One region of the Proteus faecis genome, then DNA from elsewhere that is predicted to be linked to it. Evidence: predicted binding sites of a transcription regulator. Region 1 holds the regulator's gene; each other region holds the start of a gene.

Region 1 (5,760 bases):
ACCTATTTTACTTGTGAAACGGGAATATTTGGTTAATGCTGTGAAAAATTTTCAAAGGAATAAACTCTATGTGGTCAGAATACTCTTTAGAAGTTGTTGATGCAGTCGCAAGAACAGGAAGTTTTAGCTCGGCTGCTCAAGAATTGCACAGAGTGCCATCCGCCGTTAGTTATACTGTTAGGCAACTAGAGGAATGGCTTGCTGTTCCTCTGTTTGAGCGTCGTCACCGTGATGTAGAATTAACCGATGCAGGTAAAATTTTCATCAAAGAAGCACGATCTGTTATCAAAAAAATGAATGACACTCGGCATCTTTGCCAACAAGTTTCTAATGGATGGCGTGGTCAATTCAGTATAGCCGTTGATGGCATTGTTAAACCTGAAAGAACACAACAACTTATTCTCGATTTCTACCGTCATTTTCCGGATATTGAACTGTATGTCTACCCTGAAGTGTTTAATGGCGTATGGGATTCTTTAGTTAATGGTCGTGTCGATTTAGCTATTGGTGCAACAAGAGCTTCACCCATTGGTGAACGTTATAGTTTTCGAGATATGGGATTTATGCCTTGGCGTTGTGTTTGTCATGTTGATCACCCTTTAGCGAAAGCACAACATCCACTAACGGATGATGAAATGCGACCTTATCCAAGTTTATGCTTAGAAGATACATCACGCAGTTTACCAAAGCGTGACACATGGGCGCTAAATAATCAACGTAGAATGGTTGTACCGACATGGGATATGGGGCTTGAATGCTTATTAGCTGGATTATGCGTAGGAATGGTACCTTGGCACCGTGCTGAACCTTTAATTGAACAAGGTACACTGGTTACTTTACAGCTGGCACAGCCATTGCCAGACAGCCCATGCTGCCTGACGTGGGTCGATAAAAGTGAATCGCCTGCTTTGACATGGTTGTTAGATTATCTTGGAGATAGCCAAACCTTAAATGAGGAATGGCTTCGCTAGAAATCAGATAACTGGATAAATAAGAATTAACGGCGGTAGTCGATAAAAGGACCATCGGCAACTGAACGGCGCTCAACTAATCGCGGATGAACTTCGATTGTTTGGGCGTCTTCGCGTTTATTGACGATGCGATCAAGCAACATTGATAATGCCATTTGACCTAAACGCTCTTTTGGCTGATGGACGGTTGTTAGCGCTGGTGTAAAATAACGTGCATTACGAATATTGTCGTAACCCACAATGGAAATATCTAAAGGAACACGCAGACCAAGTTCATCTGCAGCGCAAATTGCGCCCATTGCCATGACATCACCACCACAAAAAACAGCAGTAGGGCGATGTTTTTGATTTAGCATTTGGTACATAGCTTTATAACCAGATTCTGGTTCAAAGTCACCTTGTACAATCCATTCATCTTTTACTGTGATTTTTGCTTCTTCCATGGCTTTTAAGAAACCTTGTAAGCGACCACCACCTGTATTCCGTTCTAATGGACCAGGGATAATACCAATATCACGATGACCTCGCTCAATAAGGTAACGACCTGCGATATAACCACCATGTAAAGCGTTATCGATAATGGTATCTGTAAAGTCACCACGCGCTTTGCCCCAATCCATGACAACCATTGGAATATTACGATAGCCTTCTAAAAGAGTCAGAAGGTGATCGGGATATTCAGAACACATGACTAATAATCCATCAACACGTTTTTGTGCCAGCATGGCTAAATACGCTTTTTGCTTATCAAGATTGTTATGTGAGTTACATAAAATCAGGGTATAGCCTTTGCTATAACAACTATTTTCAACTGCTTCAATCACTTCAGCAAAGTAAGGAGCTTCACTGGACGTGGCTAACAGGCCTATAGATTTTGTGTGATTGACTTTTAAGCTACGCGCAACGGCACTTGGCGAATAATTTAATTCTTTTATAGCGGCCCAAACTGCTGCTCGTGTGTTCTCAGCAACAAAACGGGTTTTGTTGATCACATGAGAAACAGTCGTGGTTGATACGCCTGCGCGTTTTGCCACGTCTTTTATTGTTGCCATGGTGTGGAAAACTCCTGACCTTCATTGGTCTCTTTTATCTAATTTTATGGTTTAACTGCCAGTATAGTCATACATAGGGCAAACACTGGCAATAATTTAGCGATTAGCTGTGAATTTTGTATGATCTAGCTCAAAAGTGAAAGTATTAATCAATGTTATAAATTGTGCACTAGTCGCTATTTTAACAAATTCTGATATGTAATAATAATTAACCATGACAAGGTTATGGTTAATTATGTGTATTATAATCATTTTGAGGGAGAATAGATGGATACGGATCTGAAATTTGGTTTGAGTACAGCAATAGCAGCGCTGGTTATGATTGTTATTTTTTCTACTCTGCTTTTCTAATCATGTTTTAATAAGTACTCGATTAATTTAAGTAATAGATTATCGAATACTGAATATAACAAAGGGCTCAAGGCCCTTTGTTATTATGTCATCAAAAATGAATTTTACTCATTCACCTTTGATTATCACACTAAATTAAGCAAGGTTAGCTTCAACAAATGACCAGTTAACCAATGCCCAGAACTCTTCTAAATATTTAACGCGTGCATTGCGGTAGTCGATATAGTAAGCATGTTCCCATACGTCTACAGTTAACAGAGGTTTGTCTGTGCCTGAAACAGGTGTTGCAGCATTTGATGTGTTAACAATCGCAACTGAACCGTCAGCTTTTTTAACTAACCAAGTCCAACCTGAACCGAAGTTTTTTGCTGCAGCATCATTAAATTGCTTTTTGAATTCTTCAAAAGAGCCAAATGCTTTGTTGATAGCTTCAGCAATTTTACCTGTTGGTGCGCCACCTGCATTTGGTGCTAAGCAGTTCCAGTAGAAAGTGTGGTTCCATACTTGTGCAGCGTTATTGAAAACACCACCATCAGTAGACTTGATGATTTCTTCTAAAGATTTACTTTCTAAATCAGTACCTTTAACTAGGTTATTTAAATTAGTTACATAGGTTTGGTGGTGTTTGCCGTAGTGATATTCTAAAGTTTCTTTAGAGATGTGTGGTTCAAGAGCATCTAACGCATAAGGTAATTTTGGTAATTCGAAAGACATTGCGTACTCCTTTAAACTATCTATTTCGGGTTTTGTGCCTGAAATCATTCCATCAAAATTATTTGAATCGATAGAATGAGGCAAATGAATAACTAAGTTGTTACTATTTTGCTAATTATTTTAACAAAAATCTGCTGAAATAACAGCTAAATATCTTTTATCTATAATTATAAGCTATATAGATTAATTATACTCATAAGAGTATATCCCTCTTGCCTACACGTAAAGTAGCAAAATGGCATTTATAATGAGAGAAGTAAAAAGTACAAATTTCATTCTGTTATGTGGTTATTAGACTGGCAAATAAAATGGGGGGCAGTTCTGGATTGGCAACAAGACATGGTTTTTAAAGCTAAAAATTGTAACTAAAATAAAATATTTATAGTTATGTTAGGCTGTTATTATGTTGTAATTATGATTTCTCCTTTGAAAAGAGTTGGTTTAACTAGGAATTACCTTTATTTTAATTAGCATAGGCCTTGTTTGTAATTCCTAGAAATTATCCTCAAAAAGCTTATTTCATTAACAAGTTATTATTCCATAATAAGCGTATATATCATTTTCACCACGACTAAGAATAGAAATAATGCAAATATTTGGCGAACTCTTGGGATAGGAAGTCGATAAGCGACTTTCACACCGATAGGTGCGAAGAGAATGCTGGTAATACTTATTCCGATAAAGGCAGGTAAATAGATAAAGCCTAAGTAATAGTCATTAATATTTGTTTGACCCCACCCATAAATAATACCCATTATAGTCCCGATAGAGGCAATAATAACGCCGATCATTGATGATGTCGCAATGCATTTACGGGTATTAAATCCCCAATGACTTAAAAGAGGAATGGTGATCGTACCACCTGCAATACCAATAAAACTGGATATAAAGCCAATCAAAGAGCCGCCACTTGTTAACGCTGGTTTTGAAACAGTAGGATCTTTCACGTTTTCAATACGTTCCGCTTCTTTCTTTTTAGTTAATAATCCATAGATGGTATATACCATGAAAATACAGAACACGATTTGTAATATCGTATTTGACATTTTTTGTACCAGAAATGTCCCAACAAGCATACCGATGATAGTGCCGATAGATAATAGAGGAAATTGCTGCCATAAAATGGCTTTGTGTTTGTTATGAGAATACGCTGAAGATGCTGTAGAAAATATAATGACAGAGAAGGAGGTAGATAAGGCAATTTTCATCACCATATCTATTGGAATAGCTTGTTGACTCACAACATACATTACTACCGGAACAATGATTGCACCGCCTCCTATGCCAAGTAGCCCAGCAAAAAAGCCAGTGATACATCCTACTAAAAGAAATAGCAAAATCATGTCCATAATAGTTAATACTCATCAGGTTTTATAACAAACCTATCTATATACATTATATCCTTTTAAGAAGGTAGCGTTTTATCTTAATGTATAAATTATGAAATCTAATGTATTGGTTTTGATGTAAAAGTTGCTTTTTTTCTTCTTTAATATAAAGGATAGTTAGTGATTATGTCGGCGGTAAGATGAAGCACAGTCATAACCATCTGTAACGTATTGATTTATTTTTTATGTATCATGCGTGTTTTTTTATCAGTAATTTCATAGTTTAATACCAACTTATTGTTTTATATCGATAACTAAACTTATATAGAGGTTTCTAATATAAAGTGGTATTCTTCTTTCATGTTTTCCCCTATAAAGCATATCGAATATAAAAGGCTGTAAGGACTTACAAATGACGACTATTGAAAAAATTGAACGCCAGATCAACGAAAACCCAATTATTTTATACATGAAAGGTTCACCAAAATTACCAAGTTGTGGTTTTTCTGCTCAGGCAGTTCAAGCTATCTCTGCTTGTGGTGAGCGTTTTGCGTATGTTGATATCCTGCAAAACCCAGATATTCGTGCAGAATTACCAAAGTATGCACACTGGCCAACCTTCCCACAATTATGGGTAGATGGTGAATTAGTCGGTGGATGTGACATTATTTTAGAAATGTATCAGCGCGGTGAATTACAGAAGTTACTAAAAGAGACTGCTGATAAATATCGTGGTGAAGAAGAAGCACAGTAATTAATTTTTTATCGTTTCGCTATTGAAACGTATAAAAATAATCAGTTCTTCAAGAAAAAGCCAGTTCATTAGTGTGAACTGGCTTTTTCTATTATTCATATATGTATCAGCAAAATTATGGTTTCAAGGTGTAGGCAATGGCCATCCACCAAGCTTTTTCCAGCGGTTAACTAATTCACAAAAAAGTAATGATGTGCGATTAGTATCATATAACGCACCATGTGCTAATTTGCTATCAAAGGGAATACCAGCAGTGATACAGGCTTTAGCTAAAATTGTCTGTCCTAATACTAATCCACTTAAAGCCGCAGTATCAAAAGTGGCAAAAGGGTGAAAAGGGTTACGTTTTAATCCAGCACGTTCAGCTGCTGCCATTACAAAGCTGTGATCAAAATTTGCATTATGAGCCACAATAATGGCGCGATTACAATCTGCATCCTTCATTCCTTTACGCACCATTTTAAAAATGGCATGAAAAGCTTCATATTCACTGACTGCGCCACGTAAAGGGTTGGTTGGATCAATACCTGTAAATTCTAAGGCTGCCGGCTCTAAGTTAGCCCCTTCAAAAGGTTCAACATGAAAATGTA
Region 2 (5,760 bases), on a different contig from region 1:
AAATGACATCCCGTCGATATTCTCATTATCATAGGTTTTGCTATAAGATTGAGTAATATCACCTGAAAGAGTACCTAAACGCCCCATATCGTGACCTAAACCTAATGACCACGCATTGTAATCTTTAGCCGTTAATAAAACTCCGCCATACAGTGACCATGTGTTGTTCATCCCCCATGAAAAATCGCCTTGATAAAAAACAGGGCCTTGCATTTTATGGTTATTGAGTGATGACTGACCCATTGATGTGTTATAGCGTACTGAACCGGGGCGAGTCATATAAGGTAGATTGGCGGTTTGTACTTGGAATTCGTTTACTTTACCGTTTTGCTCTTCAACTCTGACATTTAATTGACCTTGTACAGTATCTTGTAAATGTTTAATAGCAAAAGGGCCCGCAGGTACAGTGGTTTCATAAATTAAGCGACCATTTTGCGTTACAGTTACTTTGGCATTAGTGTTTGCTATACCATGAATTTCAGGTGCATAACCTTGCAAAGAAGGAGGCAACATTCTTTCATCACTTTGTATATTAGCGCCTGTAAAACGAAAACTATCAAAAACTTGAGAGTTTAAATAAGTTTCACCAAGCGTTAATTTTGCTGCTTGATTTGGTAATGGTTTATATGCGTAAATCTGATTCCAATCAAAGCTATTATTTGATGAATATTCAGATGAATAGTTTCCTTGATATTCAGCACGTAATCGCCATTCGCCAAGGTTAATCCCAGCTTGGCCATATCCTGTCAATGAGTTGTTATTATTGCCTTTATTCGGACGCGTCGATGTCCCTGTTAAGGTATAGTCAACTAATAGCCCTGATACACCCGGATCCCACAATTCAGGTGGTGTCCAATCCGTATCTTCATATTTCATTAATGAGCGAGGTATAACAATATCGAGAACACCACCATCATTTTTGATAGAGATACCCGGTAATTGACTAATATCGAAACAATCTGGTGAGATTTCTTCGATAAATTTTTGATTTTCTTCGTTAACTGTTAATTTTTTTAGAAGAGTAGGGTCAATACAAGCGATGGAGTAATTGGGTTTAACTTCAACGTAATTAATGTTTTGGCGAGGGAAATCACGACCATTTATACGGATATCTAAGTAGTAGATACCCGGAATGATGTAATTAGAGGTTGCAAAACGAGATAAATCGACATTATCTCTGTCTTCGGCATCTAGCATATGAATGTTAAATTCCACAGAATCATCTTGCTCGGCTTGAGCGACAAACGCTAAGCACAATAGCAAAATGGCACAAATGTTTTTCCATATTGTGCTGTGAAAAAAAGAAATTAACATGAATAAACGCCTAATTATTAATTAAATAAAAACTAATTAAATAATGAATATTTATTTAATTAATTTTTATTTTATTCTTATTAAATTGAAGTGTTTTATCGAATTTAACGCAGAGGAAATCCCCTGCGTTAATGCAGTAACTAATTTATTATTTAATTAATTTAAATAAATAAAACGATTACTGATAATCAACTTGGAAGTTGATAACGGCTTGGAATTCACCAGGCGTTACAGTCGCTTCAGCTGATTCAGCTTGAACGTAAGCAACAAATGGGATTTTAGAAACACCATTAACTAATTGTACAGGTGTTGTTGCTGTGTTCCATTTTACTGATTTGCTGCCAGCATCCATTAAACCGATACCTGCGCCAGAAGCTGAGCCAGATACGAAAGAAGCTAAGTCTTTATTTGTTGCATTAACAACGCTTGGTGTATAGCTAACAGTAGCTGTTTTTGCTACGGTAGTATCACAGTCTTGTAATTCGATATCTTTTTTAACGTTACCCGCTTTCTGCATATTTGCTAATGCAGAAGTTGGGATTTCACTGAAATCAACAATAACAGGACTTGAAGAAGCTGCTAATCCACAAGCTGAATTAACAATTTCACCTTTTAATTGAATTTCGCCTTTAGTTGAGCCAATTTTTGGTGCAGGAGTTTCAGCAGTTGCAACAGAATTAATACCAAATACTAAAGCAGCAGCTAAAGCAATTTTACTCAGTTTCATTATAAATAATCCCTTGAAGATCGTGCGTATTATTACTTGTAGAAAATAATATTAATATCGGAATATAAAAAATTGATTTGCATTATATTTCGAATTATTTCGAATAATGACTGGTTTATATGATATCAACAAAGGCGCTCTGTTTGATATAACGTTTTGTTGATTTCCTCAATTTTCATATTTAATCTTGCCTATTCCATATTAATAGAGTTTTGTATAGGTTTATTGTTTTTATTACTCACTTTGTGGGTTAAAAAGTTTATCAGGCAGATAAATTTAATAGACAATATAATTAACATTGTCTTAACTTTACAAAAAGTAATGTTATTAACATTAGGTTAAGAAAATTAATAAAAACAATTATAGATTATCATAATATATATAATTCAATAGGTTATATGTTAATAAAGAGGTTGCTCAGTTAATTTTTAACGAGAAAAAAGTTTTTAACAAAATAATAATCATAAAATGAATAATAACTAATGAGATAATTCCTACGTACTTAAGTTAATTTTTTCTTATATTTCACCTATTCTGATAGTCTTAAAATGACTATTTAGATTATTTAAAGTACAATTTACTCATCAGGTGAGTGTTTTTACTAATGAGTGTTACATTTTTTAACACATGAGTTTTCCCTATTTTTGGGAAAAAAAGACATAAAAAAATGTAACAATTTTTAATATTAAGAAAATATTAATTTAGGAGGCTTCAATGGCAGGGGGAGCTTTTCAATAGTAGAAATGAAATAAATAAGCCTCTATAAAAGAGGCTATGTTGTTTAATTGGCTGTTTTTAAGTACAAAAATTATTGATAAGCCATATCTTGAGTCAATGGTGATCTTCCTTGTTTTTCATCATCTCCATCATCTTCTTTATCTTTAGATAATATTTTATTTTTGCTCTCTTTGGCTTGAAGGTAACCAACAAGGCTGAGTTGGTATCGTCGAATGTTTTCAACATAGCGATAAGCCTCATGGCCTCTGGCATAGCCATAAGGGAGATTTTCATAATATTTCTTTTGGCTAAGTAGAGGTAGTCTTGATTTTACATCTAGCCAACTGTCAGGATCGGCATTTTGCTGCTCAGTAAGTCTTCTGGCATCAAGCATATGGCCAAATCCTATATTATATGCTGCTAATGCAAACCAAATTTTTTCATCTTCAGGAATAGAATCGGGTAAACGCGAAAGGAGGTGCTGAAGATATTGCGCTCCTCCTCGAATACTCTCTTCAGGATCAAGCCTATCAGTAACGCCCATACTTGATGCCGTGGGACGAGTTAACATCATCAATCCTCTCACTCCAGTTGGTGATGTAGCATGAGGATCCCAATGTGATTCTTGCCATGCCATAGCGGCCAATAACCGCCAATCGAAAGTATCTGCATACTTTTCAAAAAGGGGCTGATAGTTTGGTAAAACAGAATCTATCGCTGTAATAAAAGAGATAGTATCGAAGTAATCAAACGAACCCACATGACCAAAATACTTTTCTTCAAGTCTTGCTAACACATCGTCTTGAGATAATTGATTAAAGTAATCAAGCATTGCCGCATATAAGCTATTATCTTCACCATCCGGCAAATACCATGTTAATGGTCGACTTTCAGTGACTTCAAACCCTACAGCAACATTAGGATGAATGCGTTGTTGTACTGCAACACTGATTGAGTCCGCTAACACATAAGTTATTTTGCCTTCAGATAATGCTTCTAGCAGTTGTGATGTCGTCTGATTATCTGATTCTTCCCATTCAAGTTCGGGATATTGCGTCTCTTTTAATGTTCGCAATAAACTTGCATGAGCAGAGCCTGCAGTGACAACAAGGCGCCCATCTAACGTATCAAAGCTACGTGGTCTTAATGTCCCTTTACGGTAAATGAGTTGTTGAGAAACTGAAAAATAAGCAGGTCCACTGCGTGTCGTCTCTAATCTCTCTTTATTATAAAGTAATCCGGCGGCGATAAAGTCAGCTTTATTATTCTCCAGATCATCAAACATTTGGTTGATATTTGTCCGCATATTAACGACAAGTTTCACGCCTAGGTAATCTGCAAAGCGTTTAACTAATTCATAATCGAAACCTACGGGGTCCTTTTTATCGTTCATCGTTATCAATGGTGAAGGTATCGTACTAATTCTTAACTCACCACGAGATAAAATCTTATTTATCTGCGCTTTTTGCCTATCTGGCCATGTAATATTCAACGCGATAATAGCCGCTGAAAAGAGCGCTATGATAACGATAACGAAATAGTTTATCCTTATATTATTCAATAGGTTGGTTCTCGTTAACGTTGTTTATTGTTGTGTGTAAAATCGTCATTTTAACATGGATAAATTTCCAGTAATCGAGCATTTTGCTTAACATATTGGCAAGACGCAACTTGATTACACCAATTAATCATTAAAACACTCTAAGTTAAATGCCGTTATTTTGTTCACGCAAACGGTTTCGTCTGAGCGGTTATTCTATTATACTAGGCGCGTTTCCCCTGAATGATTGATCAGGCTAGCTGCTAAAAGAGAGAACTCAATACTATGGAAATCCTGCGTGGCTCCCCCGCTTTATCCGCGTTTCGTATTAATAAATTACTCACTCTATGTCAGGAAAATGCTCTTCCTGTACAAGGTATATATGCGGAATTTGTCCATTTCGCGAAAGTGGAAGGGCAGTTATCTGAAGATGACCAAATTAAATTACGTCAACTACTGCATTATGGGCCTTCATTAACAGAACATGAGCCTGTTGGGGAAATGCGAGTGGTTACGCCTCGCCCAGGAACCATTTCACCTTGGTCTTCTAAAGCGACAGATATTGCACATAACTGTGGTTTAGCCAAGGTTGTCCGAATTGAACGTGGTATCGCTTACTTTATTGAGTGCGGTACGATGACAGACACTCAGTGGCAACAACTTTATGGTTTTATTCATGATCGAATGATGGAAACCATTTTCTTAAATTATCAAGATGTAAATGCACTTTTTGCTGAGCAAACGCCAGCACCACTAAAAACTATTGATGTTCTTGCAAAAGGCAAAGATGCATTGGTAAAAGCTAATATCGAAATGGGATTAGCGCTGGCAGATGATGAAGTTGATTACCTAGTCGATGCTTTCAACCGCTTACAACGTAATCCAACAGATGTTGAGCTTTATATGTTTGCCCAAGCCAACTCTGAACATTGTCGCCATAAAATATTTAATGCTGATTGGATAATTGATGGTAAAGCTCAAGATAAATCATTATTTAAAATGATTAAAAATACGTTTGAGCAAACGCCTGATTATGTTATGTCAGCTTATAAGGATAATGCAGCTGTAATGGAAGGTTCTGTGGCTGGACGCTTTTATCCTGATACAGAAAAAGGGCATTATCACTATCACCAAGAACCTGTACATATCTTGATGAAAGTGGAAACACATAACCACCCAACGGCGATTTCGCCTTGGCCGGGGGCAGCAACGGGGTCGGGCGGTGAAATTCGAGATGAAGGTGCAACTGGACGTGGTGCAAAACCTAAAGCTGGTCTAGTTGGATTTTCGGTTTCTAACTTACGAATTCCTGGGTTTGAACAGCCTTGGGAAGAAGATTTTGGCAAACCAGAGCGTATTGTTAATGCATTAGATATTATGACCGAAGGTCCATTAGGTGGTGCAGCATTTAATAATGAATTTGGTCGTCCAGCATTACTTGGCTATTTCAGAACCTATGAAG
Region 3 (5,760 bases), on a different contig from region 1:
ACCTAATCTATTTGCCTCTTTCTGTGCACTGTCTTTCATGGTGACAAAGAAAGGGTTGTTAAGTGTTGAAATAACAAGTGCGATCGATTCTTTGGCAAATGCGTTGGCGCTGATTGTGGCGCTTAATGCAACAACAGAAAGAAGTGTCGCCATTTTTTTCAGTTTCATAATATAAGTTCCTGTCGGGGTTCGGATTAAGAGAATAGAGCGTTATTTTTTGTTATCTACTAAAACAGCAAGTAAGATGACTACTGCTTTTACTATCATTTGATAGTTTGATGATATTCCTAATAAATTCAGTGCATTATTTAAGAAACCTAGAATAAGCGCACCAATTAATGTACCGATAATACGACCTTTACCACCGGCAAGGCTGGTGCCTCCCAGAACCACGGCGGCAATTGCATCTAGCTCATAACCATTACCGGCCATTGGCTGTGCTGATGAAAGTCGAGCAACTTCAATGACACTCGCAAGGGCGGCTAATAAACCACATAATGAATAAACGATGATTTTAATTTTATCGACGCTAATACCGGATAAGCGAGTGGCAGATTCATTACCCCCTAGTGCGTAGATGTAGCGACCTAAACGGGTGTGATGTAATAAATACCATGCACTCAAAAAGACGATCATCATGAGCCAAATTGGCGTTGGAATGCCAAATGGGCGACCAATACCAAACCAACTAAACAGATCAGCATTATCGCTAAATCCGGTATTAATTGGGCTACCGTCTGTATAGACACGAGTAACACCGCGTAGTAATAACATCATGACTAACGTAGCAATAAAGGCTTGAACTTTACCTTTAGCAACGATAATCCCGGTAACACCACCAATGGCTGCGCCTAATGCTAATGCCCCAACAACAGCAACAAGCGCATTAACATCTGCACCAACCATAGAAGCAGCAACGGCACCTGTTAATGCAAGTAATGAACCAACAGATAAGTCGATACCAGAGGTTAAAATAACCAGTGTCATGCCAACCGCCATAATGGCGTTAACCGATGTTTGTTGGAGGATGTTGAAAATATTGTTTAAGGTAAAGAAGTTAGGACTGAGTGTAGAAACTACAATAATCAAAAGTAGCAATGCAATCAGTGATTTTTGCTCTAATAGCCAAGCTTTTGAGAACCAACGTTTTGACGCTGGAATTGAATTTGTGCTCATATCAAACTCCTACTTTAGCGTCATATTGCTTACCAACAGCCGCTGCCATTAGCATTTCTTGTGTGACATTGTGAGCAGAAAACTCACCGCTAATACGACCTTCATGCATAACCAAAATACGGTCACTCATTCCCATTACCTCAGGCATTTCAGAAGAAATTAAGATAATGCTTAATCCTTCTTGTTTAAATTTATTAATTAACTGATAAATTTCTTTTTTAGCGCCCACATCAACACCACGAGTGGGCTCATCAAGAATAAGTACTTTAGGGCGAGTCATTAGGCCTCTTGCGATAGCCACTTTCTGTTGATTTCCCCCTGATAAAAAGCCTATGGTTTGATCCATTGAAGGGGTTTTTATATTGAATAATTTAATAAAATCACCGACAGTGAGTTGCTCTTCTTTATGATTAAGCACACCCATACCACGGCTAAAATAGCGAAGTGCGGTCAGAGACATATTTTCTTTTACTGACATGCCAAGTACTAAACCATCACGCTTTCTATCTTCAGAGATGTAAACAATGCCTTGTTCCAATCCTTCAACCGGTTTTTTGATTTGGCAGGGTTTACCATCTAATTCAACGGTGCCATTAGTTTTGGGTAATGCACCGTAGATAATTTTCATTAATTCAGTTCGGCCCGCTCCCATTAATCCTGAAATACCAAGAATTTCGCTTTCATGTAATGAGAAACTAACATCGTGAACATCTTCGCCACTGAGGTTAATGACGTTAAGTTTGGTTTTTCCTTGAGGGATATTAATCCGAGGGTATTGGTCTTCTAACTTACGACCAACCATCATTTCAATCAGCGTGTCTTCTTTTAATGAGGAGACAGGTTTTTCACCAATAAACTGACCATCTCGCAGTACAGTCACATCATCGCAGATCTCAAAGATCTCTTTTAAGCGATGTGAGATATAAACAATGCCACAACCTTGATCTCTTAGTTCACGAATAACACTAAATAGTGATTCAGTTTCTGTGTCAGTTAATGCATCTGTTGGTTCATCCATAATAATCACTTTGGAACCAAAACTAAGTACCTTGGCGATTTCTACCATTTGCTGATCACCAATCGATAATTCAGACACTAAACGGTGGCTACTGTAAGCTAGGTTTAATCGAGCTAATAATTTATCAGCCTCTGCATACATTTTCTTCCAATCGATAGCACCAAAAGCACGAGTAAACTCACGACCTAAGAAAATATTTTCTGCGATGGTTAATTCAGGAATAAGGTTAAGCTCTTGGTGAATAATACCAATACCTGCTTCTTGAGAAGATTTAGGACCATTGAAAGTACAACTTTCACCTTGATAAATGATTTCACCGGCATCTTTTTTATAGATCCCAGTCAGTACTTTCATCAGCGTTGATTTTCCTGCGCCATTTTCACCGACTAAAGCCATTACTCGACCGGGGTAAATTCGTAAAGTTGCACCTGATAGTGCTTTTACACCGGGAAATGACTTATCAATATCTTTAAGTTCAAGTAAAGGTTTCATATTGTCCTCAAAAAGTCACACCAGAAAACAACACAATATTGGCATAAGGCGTACATTCACCGGTTCTAATAACAGCTTTATTTTCAGTAAGTTGCTTTTTAAATGCTTCATGTGAAACATAGATTATTTGAATAGGCTTTTTTTGTTCTTGTTCTAATAAATGGAGATAACAGGTGATTTCATTAAACAGAGAGGGATTGATGGTTTTAATTTCTTCTGCCAGCATGACGGCTTCAACTTGCATCTCATGGGTGATCGTTTGCAACACAGACATAAAGTCTGGGATCCCTTGAGTGAGAGCAAGATCAATACGTTCAACAGAGGAGGGAATAGGCAATCCGGCATCTGCAATAGTGATTTTGTCAGTATGTCCTAAACGTGAAATGACACTCGAAATGGGACTATTAAGTAATATACCTTTTTTCATGTTTCCTCCTCAGCGAAACGTTTCGCTGTCTATATAGTAGAAAAGAAAGATGGGAAAACAAGTTTGATTTATTCATATTGTGAGCATGATCGAAACGTTTCGTTGGTAAACAAAAAGAAAGAAAAATCTAACTGATTGAATAAATTAACGCTGAATTGATTCAAGAGAGGAAGTAGTTATTTTCAGTGAATTTCATAAAAACGTGACATTCAACAAAGCTTGAAAAGAGTGAAATGTAGAATGCAAGCAAGGATGATTTTTTAAAAGAAGTAAGATAAGCAGTGAATAGTTTTTTAATAATCGCTCCAACTCAGGGAAGTCGAAGCGATTTCTAAATGATAACAGAATTATTTAGCTTGATAAGCGTTAATCGATTTCTCAATACCTTCTGCATCTAATCCTAAGTCAGCTCTGATCTCTTCTTGTCCACCTTGTGGCACAAACAGATCAGGTATACCTAAGTTTAAGACAGGTACTAAGCAGCGCTCTTGCATGAGTAATTCATTAACACCACTACCCGCTCCACCCATAATGGCATTCTCTTCTAGTGTTACCAACATGTCATGTTGTTCTGCTAGGGAAAGGATAAGTGATTTATCAAGAGGCTTGATAAAACGCATATCAGCCACAGTTGCATCAAGTTTTTCAGCGACTTCTAATGCTTCTGGTAGTAATGTACCAAAGTTTAGGATCGCAATACCTTTGCCTTGGCGACGAATAATACCTTTACCCATAGGTAGCGGACTAAGTGGTTGTAATTGCGCACCAACACCTGAGCCTCTTGGATAGCGTACAGCAACAGGGCCATCTTGATAGTGATAACCGGTATGAAGCATTTGGCGACACTCATTTTCATCACTTGGCGCCATAATGACCATATTAGGAATACAGCGTAAGAACGAAAGATCAAAAGCACCTTGGTGAGTTTGTCCATCTGCTCCCACAATACCGCCACGATCAATAGCAAATAAAACAGGCAGTTTTTGAATAGCAATATCATGGATAACTTGGTCGTAAGCGCGTTGTAAGAATGTTGAGTAGATAGCAACGATCGGCTTATAACCACCAATGGCTAAACCTGCTGCAAAGGTAACGGCATGTTGTTCTGCGATCGCAACATCAAAGTATTGTGATGGGTATTCTTTTGAGAAACGCACCATCCCTGAGCCTTCACGCATTGCCGGAGTAATTGCCATAAGTTTTGGATCGGTTAAGGCTTCTTCACATAACCAGTCACCAAAGATTTTGGAAAATGTAGGTCGTGCATTAGGGCTTTTAGGTAATGTACCTGTTTGTGGATCAAATTTAGGTACAGCGTGCCAGCTAATAGGATCACGTTCAGCAGGGGCATATCCTCGACCTTTTTTAGTCATAATATGCAGAAGCTGGGGGCCTTTTAGATCACGCATATTGGCGAGTGTTTGTACTAGCGCAATAACGTCATGACCATCAACCGGGCCGATATAGTTGAAGCCCAACTCTTCAAACATGGTACCTGGAACAACCATGCCTTTAATGTGTTCTTCAGTTTTTTTCAGTAATTCTTTAATTGGAGGAAGACCAGAGAAAACCTTTTTTCCACCTTCACGTAAGGTAGTATACAGTTTGCCAGACAACAATTGCGCAAGGTGATTATTCAATGCACCAACGTTTTCTGAAATTGACATCTCGTTGTCATTAAGTACAACGAGCATATCAGGTTCAATGTCTCCTGCGTGGTTCATCGCTTCAAAAGCCATCCCCGCAGTAATCGCACCATCACCAATGACACAAACTGTTTTTCTGTTCAGTTTTTCTTGTTCAGCAGCAACAGCCATACCTAAACCTGCACTGATAGAGGTTGAAGAGTGACCGACACAAAGCTTATCGTATTCACTCTCTTCTCGCCAAGGGAAGGGATGTAACCCGTTTTTTTGACGAATAGTATCAATGCGGTCGCGACGACCTGTTAAGATCTTATGAGGATAGGCCTGATGACCAACATCCCAAATGAGGTTATCAAAAGGGGTTTTATAGACGTAATGAAGAGCAACCGTTAACTCAATAGCACCTAAACCTGAGGCGAAGTGACCACTTGAGCGGCTGACACTGTTAAGAAGAAATAGCCTTAGCTCATCACAGAGTTTAGGTAAACTCTCTTTTGGTAATAGGCGCAAATCTTCTGGTGTTTCAACCAACGCCAATGTGGGATATTTTTCGATATCAATGCTCATGTGATGCCTATTAATTAATCACTTGTAATAGGGAAAGAACAGGTAAGCTGCTCTCTTTATTTTTATTAGTTTTTCCGTTCGACGATAAAACTCGCTAATTGTTTAAGCGTGGTTGTATCGTACTCGTATTGCTCAAGAAACGCTAAGGCATCCAGTGCTTCGTTATACAATTCCTGTGCTTTCTTTTGAGCTTGCTCTAACCCAAGGAGTGCAGGATATGTGCTTTTTCCTGATTCTTGGTCGCTACCTTGACGTTTTCCTGTTTCTTCAGTACTGCCAATGACATCTAAAATGTCATCTTGTACTTGAAATGCAAGGCCAATTGAGTGGGCATATTTATCTAGTGCGGGTAATACATTACGGCCTTTTGAGCCGGCACTAAAGGCGCCTAAACGAACAGCTGCACGAATTAATGCACCTGTTTTGTGTAAATG
Region 4 (5,760 bases), on a different contig from region 1:
TGGCTAATTGAGGCGCCATTTTGTGTCCAGTGGCCACTGTTATGAACTCGAGGAGCTAATTCGTTGATAAGCAATTTGTTACCAACAATAAAACACTCCATCGCCATTACACCGACATAGTTGAGTTTATTAAGGATGGCGGTCAGCATTTTTTCTGCTGATTGTTGTAATTCTGACGCAGGCGTTGGTAATGCAACACTCATGCGTAAAATACCCTCTTGGTGAAGATTGTGAGTTAAAGGGTAGAAAACACAGTTTCCGCTACAATCTCTTGCACCTACTAATGACACTTCACCAGAAAAGGGAATACCTTGCTCAACAATACATTCACCATAGATTTCAGCAGGTAATTGCTGTTCTTCACCGGGATGAATACGCCATTGACCACGGCCGTCATAACCACCAACACGGCGCTTTACAATAATAAAATCACCCAGTTGAGAGAAGATATCAGGCCATTGTGTTGGTGCTGTTAATGGTTGCCAAGGAGCCGTTGCTAAGCCCAGTTCATCGAGTAACTGTTTTTGAGGTAATCTATCGGCAAGCAATGGAAAAATATCACGGTTTACAAAGTTAGTATGGCGTTCTAACTCTTTGGTGAGTGCGGTTTCAGGCCAGCGTTCAATTTCTGCTGTGATTATACTTTTTTGATAGGGAACGGCTTCAGGCTCTGCATCTAATCCTATTGGATAAACCGCAATTCCCAAAGGTTCTCCTGCTTGTCTTAGCATTCGCCCTAATTGACCATTTCCCAGAACACAAACAGGCTTCATAGTGCCTCCCTTGGATCAGGGTTATTTAATACATCGTCAGTTTGTGATGTACGCCATGCCGTTAGTGCTTCAAAAATAGTAGGAGAGTGTAATGCTAAAATTTGAGCCGCTAATAAGGCAGCATTAGCTGCGCCTGCTTTACCAATCGCTAATGTTCCCACAGGAATACCTTTTGGCATTTGTACAATAGAGTAAAGACTATCAATACCACTTAATGCAGCACTTTGAACAGGAACACCCAATACAGGAACGAGTGTTTTTGCTGCGAGCATACCGGGTAAATGGGCTGCACCACCTGCCCCTGCAATAATAACATCAAAGCCATTACTTTTTGCCTGTTCTGCAAAGCTAAATAGCTTATCAGGAGTACGGTGTGCAGAGACAATTTCAACATGATAAGGGAGTTGTAGTGCGTCTAGTACATCAGCGGCATGAGACATTGTTGCCCAGTCACTTTTAGAGCCCATTACAATGGCGATTCTAGCGGAAGAGGTATTTAGACCAACTTGAGAAGACATTACTTAACTGCTCCTGTAAGCATAAACGGATATAGCCTAATAAACTGAGCATGATAGTATCACGCTAATACGCATAGGAAAACGTTTGCGTAAAGAAAAAAATGGCTTTTTATAAGGAAAATAAACGGAACAGCTTAAAAGGGAAAATGAATAAGTTCTATTTTTTCATCTGTTACTTTAAACATAGAACCTTCAGTATGCCAAGCACCTAATACACCACGATAATGTATTTTATCATCAATGTTGACAGTATGAATTGCTGGACGATGCGTATGACCATGGATCATCCATTCTGTATTGAAATGTTTAAAAGTATCAATCACAGCTTGTGGGTTAACATCCATAATAGCATCTGATTTGTACTGATTTTCGTGCTGGCTACGTGAGCGCATTTTGTCAGCGATACGCAGTCGAATAAATAGAGGCAGGAGTGAGAATAAGCGCTGAATAAATTTATTATGTACTTTTTTACGATAACGTTGATACGCTTCATCATCCGTACAAAGTGTATCTCCATGCAAAATTAATATGCGATTTTTTCCAATTTCGAGCACTTTTTCTTGTGGAAGTAAGGTGATACCACACTCTTTTGCAAAACGAGAGCCAATTAAAAAATCACGATTTCCATGAATAAAATAGCAAGGTACTCCTGCATTTTTTAGTGTCATCAGAGCTTGAGCAATTTGTTGATGTAAAGGATTGGGAGCATCGTCACCTATCCAAAAATCAAAAAAATCACCTAAGATATAAAGTGCTTTTGCATGAATGGCTTGTTCTTTTAAAAAGCGAAGAAAACCGGCAGTGATTGCCGGTTCATGTTCACTTAAATGCAGGTCTGCAATAAAAAGCGTACACATAAAAAGTGAGGCTTATTCGCTAACCGTTACACTTTTAATGACGATATCTTCACGAGGAACATCTTGGTGGAAACCGCTACGACCTGTGGAAACAGCTTTAATTTTATCAACAACATCCATGCCTTCAACAACTTCAGCAAAAACACAATATCCCCAACCATTTGCGTTTTCAGCACGGAAATTTAAGAAATCGTTGTCTGCAACGTTGATAAAAAATTGAGCAGTAGCAGAATGTGGATCGTTCGTACGAGCCATTGCTAATGTACCGCGGTTGTTTGCTAGGCCATTATTTGCTTCGTTTCTTACAGGTGCTTTGGTCGCTTTTTGGTTCATACCTGGTTCAAAACCACCACCTTGGATCATAAAACCGTTGATGACACGGTGGAAAATAGTGTTATCGTAGAATCCTTCTTTACAGTAGTCTAAAAAATTTTCTACGGTTGCAGGTGCTTTGTCTGCAAATGTATTAATCACGATATCGCCGTAATTGGTATGAAAAGTAACCATATTCAGATCCTAATATAATTTTAGCTTTACCCAGATTTGGGCATAAACAACAGTCCCGTTTTTATATCATAGTTGCCTAATTTAGTCAGTATGCATCTTTTTCTTACGCTGTTTTTTCTTGCTAACTAAATCAGTAATAAAAGGAAAAAACACGTTTCGCTAAAATTTAGCCAAATAATAGAAGATTGATTGTTCACTAGCCGCGATTGAGCAGTGAAAATAAGCGCTAAGCAGAGTAAGATAAAAACCCTAATCTTGAGTTTGCTTTGCCTTCAAGATCCAATATTCTAATTAATATCATGCTATAGTAGTTGTTATTTTCTTTTATATAAAAACGTAATAAACACGTACAGTTGAAAACGGGAACGTCCACTGATGCTAAAGATTTTTAATACTCTCACTCGCCAAAAAGAAGAATTTAAACCTATCCATGCAGGAAAAATAGGTATGTACGTGTGTGGCATCACTATTTATGACTTATGCCATATTGGTCATGGACGTACATTTGTGGCTTTTGATGCCATAACCCGTTATCTGCGTTACTTAGGATATGATGTTAACTATGTCCGTAACGTAACGGATGTAGATGATAAAATCATCAAACGTGCGATTGAAAATAATGAAACATGTGAACAATTAACCACACGTATGTTAGCTGAAATGCACAAAGATTTTGATGCATTAAATATTGCTCGCCCAGATTCAGAGCCACGAGCAACACATCACATTGCTGAAATTATTGAATTAACAGAAGCGCTAATTAAACGCGGACATGCTTACGTCGCCGACAATGGCGATGTGATGTTTGCGATTGATACCGATCCTGATTATGGCTTACTTTCGCGCCAAGATTTAGAGCAACTACAAGCTGGTGCTCGAGTTGAAGTGGCTAACGTTAAACGCAATCCAATGGATTTCGTTTTATGGAAAATGTCTAAACCGGGTGAACCAAGCTGGGAGTCCCCATGGGGAAATGGTCGCCCTGGTTGGCATATCGAATGTTCTGCTATGAATAGTAAAGAGTTAGGGCACCATTTTGATATTCATGGCGGTGGTTCAGATTTAATGTTCCCTCATCATGAAAATGAAATAGCGCAATCAACTTGTGCTCACGATGGCCCTTACGTTAATTACTGGATGCACTCTGGTATGGTGATGGTAGACAAAGAAAAAATGTCTAAGTCACTGAATAACTTTTTTACTATTCGTGATGTGTTAGCTTATTACGATGCTGAAACAGTGCGTTATTTTTTATTATCAGGCCATTATCGTAGTCAACTTAATTATACTGAAGAAAACCTAAAACAGGCTCGTACTGCATTAGAACGCCTCTATACTTCATTACGTGGCACAGATGAAAATGCACAGCCTGTGGGTGGCGAAGCGTTTGAAGCGCAATTTATTGACGCAATGAACGATGATTTTAATACACCTGAAGCCTATTCCGTTTTGTTTGATTTAGCGCGTGAAGTTAATCGTCTAAAAGCGGTTGATATGAATGCAGCGAATGGTTTAGCCACAGTATTACGTAAGCTTGCTAAAGTATTAGGTTTATTAGAGCAACAGCCTGAGCATTTCTTACAAAGTGGCGCTAAAGCAGATGACGCAGGTGAAGTTGAAAAAATTGAATCATTAATTCAACAGCGTAATGATGCCCGTAAAAATAAAGATTGGGCAGCGGCTGATGTTGCTCGTGACGCATTAACAGCGATGGGGATTGTTTTAGAAGATGGTCCTCAAGGAACGGTTTGGCGCCGTAATAATTAATACAATAATTGAGTATCGTGTTTAATATAAAAATATCGGATATTTAATATCCGATATTTTTTTGTCTAATGATTAATTTATTGACTAATAATACTTGTTTCTCTTTTGCTATCTTTTTGTTTATATTCAAAATAAGTAATTACATTTTCAGAGAAAAAGAGTCGATGTGTTAAGATCACGATAATAGAAAAAACTACAAAGCTAATTTCCGATATATTTGTTAATGACATCGAAATACTAAGTATAAAAAAGAGTGAAATAGATAAACATACCCATGATATTTTTAAAAAAGAGTAAGCATTTCTACTATTTTTAGCGAGTTTTATCCATGCTGTTACTTGCATGATCATCGTTATAATTAAACACAGCATGATGAACAGTCCTGCTAGCATTGTTTGGCCTCCCCCCATTGCCATTGCCAATAAATAAATTGGTGCTCCAGCAACTAATATAAATAAACTAACACCTAAAAATAATACTGAAATAACTTGGATCCATAAAAGTATTATGGGCCTTTCCATAACTTCTCCTAAAAACAGAAATAAGTTTTTATTGGTTTGAGAATATCTTTGTTAAATTTTATTAAAGTGAAGTTTATCGAATAAATAGAAAAAATAAAGTTTGATTTAATAATAAAAGAAATTAATCAATTAAAGAGATTCTATTTTTGATGTTTTATAGTAGAACGTTAATCTATTTAATAGAGGAGTTGGTAATTCTACTTAATATTATTCAAATTACCATAGAGTATGATTACTTATAATTTTAGCGGAGTTAATTCTACTTCTGTCATCATTTTTGCTAATTGTTCGCGATCATGAATACCAACATTGGTTTGGCTCACAGCAAGTGCAGAAACGGCAGTCGCAAGACGTAAGGTATGTTCACTGGTTTGTCGCATCATTAAACCATAAATTAAACCACCAACCATAGAGTCTCCAGCTCCGACGGTACTTACAACATCACATTTAGGTGGTTTAGCCATCCATGCACCAGAGGCATTAACCCACATCGCACCTTGCTCACCTAATGAAATAACAACATGAGCAATACCTTGCTGACGCAATGCTTGAGCTGCTTGCACAATATCAGAAAGTTCAGGTAAGGATCTACCCGCCCAAATTTCTAATTCATGATGATTAGGTTTAACAAGCCAAGGGGCAGCTTTTAATCCTGCGACAAAGGCATCTCGACTACTGTCGAAGATCAAACACATACATTCGCTACGTAAGCGTGTCATCCATTTAGTGAAATCATTGAGATCAATGCTAGGAGGTACACTACCACTGACACAAATCATATCAAATTGACCCGCCCAACTTAGCGTATCATTGACAA

Evidence for each region. Region 1 encodes PurR, which represses purine synthesis genes. Its sites were predicted from a motif close to CANGCAAACGTTTGCNTG; they were not measured.
Region 2: the regulator PurR is predicted to act here: its motif matches at 4,485-4,502, upstream of purL (phosphoribosylformylglycinamidine synthase).
Region 3: the regulator PurR is predicted to act here: its motif matches at 3,124-3,141, upstream of rbsD (D-ribose pyranase).
Region 4: the regulator PurR is predicted to act here: its motif matches at 1,366-1,383, upstream of purE (5-(carboxyamino)imidazole ribonucleotide mutase).

What each region holds. Positions count from the first base shown of each region.
Region 1 is NZ_JASVWV010000001.1:195,834-201,593, reverse strand. It holds gene punR (DNA-binding transcriptional activator PunR) at 69-971, shown strand; gene purR (HTH-type transcriptional repressor PurR) at 998-2,023, opposite strand; gene cydH (cytochrome bd-I oxidase subunit CydH) at 2,291-2,374, shown strand; gene sodB (superoxide dismutase [Fe]) at 2,510-3,088, opposite strand; gene QSH13_RS00910 (sulfite exporter TauE/SafE family protein) at 3,622-4,437, opposite strand; gene QSH13_RS00905 (Grx4 family monothiol glutaredoxin) at 4,829-5,170, shown strand; gene rnt (ribonuclease T) at 5,294-5,760, opposite strand, start outside.
Region 2 is NZ_JASVWV010000014.1:6,479-12,238, forward strand. It holds gene QSH13_RS15345 (fimbria/pilus outer membrane usher protein) at 1-1,314, opposite strand, end outside; gene QSH13_RS15350 (fimbrial protein) at 1,493-2,041, opposite strand; gene mltF (membrane-bound lytic murein transglycosylase MltF) at 2,850-4,319, opposite strand; gene purL (phosphoribosylformylglycinamidine synthase) at 4,584-5,760, shown strand, end outside.
Region 3 is NZ_JASVWV010000013.1:26,031-31,790, forward strand. It holds gene rbsB (ribose ABC transporter substrate-binding protein RbsB) at 1-168, opposite strand, end outside; gene rbsC (ribose ABC transporter permease) at 211-1,176, opposite strand; gene rbsA (ribose ABC transporter ATP-binding protein RbsA) at 1,178-2,686, opposite strand; gene rbsD (D-ribose pyranase) at 2,694-3,113, opposite strand; gene dxs (1-deoxy-D-xylulose-5-phosphate synthase) at 3,461-5,326, opposite strand; gene ispA ((2E,6E)-farnesyl diphosphate synthase) at 5,392-5,760, opposite strand, start outside.
Region 4 is NZ_JASVWV010000002.1:93,065-98,824, forward strand. It holds gene purK (5-(carboxyamino)imidazole ribonucleotide synthase) at 1-773, opposite strand, end outside; gene purE (5-(carboxyamino)imidazole ribonucleotide mutase) at 770-1,291, opposite strand; gene QSH13_RS04580 (UDP-2,3-diacylglucosamine diphosphatase) at 1,426-2,148, opposite strand; gene ppiB (peptidylprolyl isomerase B) at 2,161-2,655, opposite strand; gene cysS (cysteine--tRNA ligase) at 3,031-4,422, shown strand; gene QSH13_RS04595 (hypothetical protein) at 4,500-4,943, opposite strand; gene fruK (1-phosphofructokinase) at 5,180-5,760, opposite strand, start outside.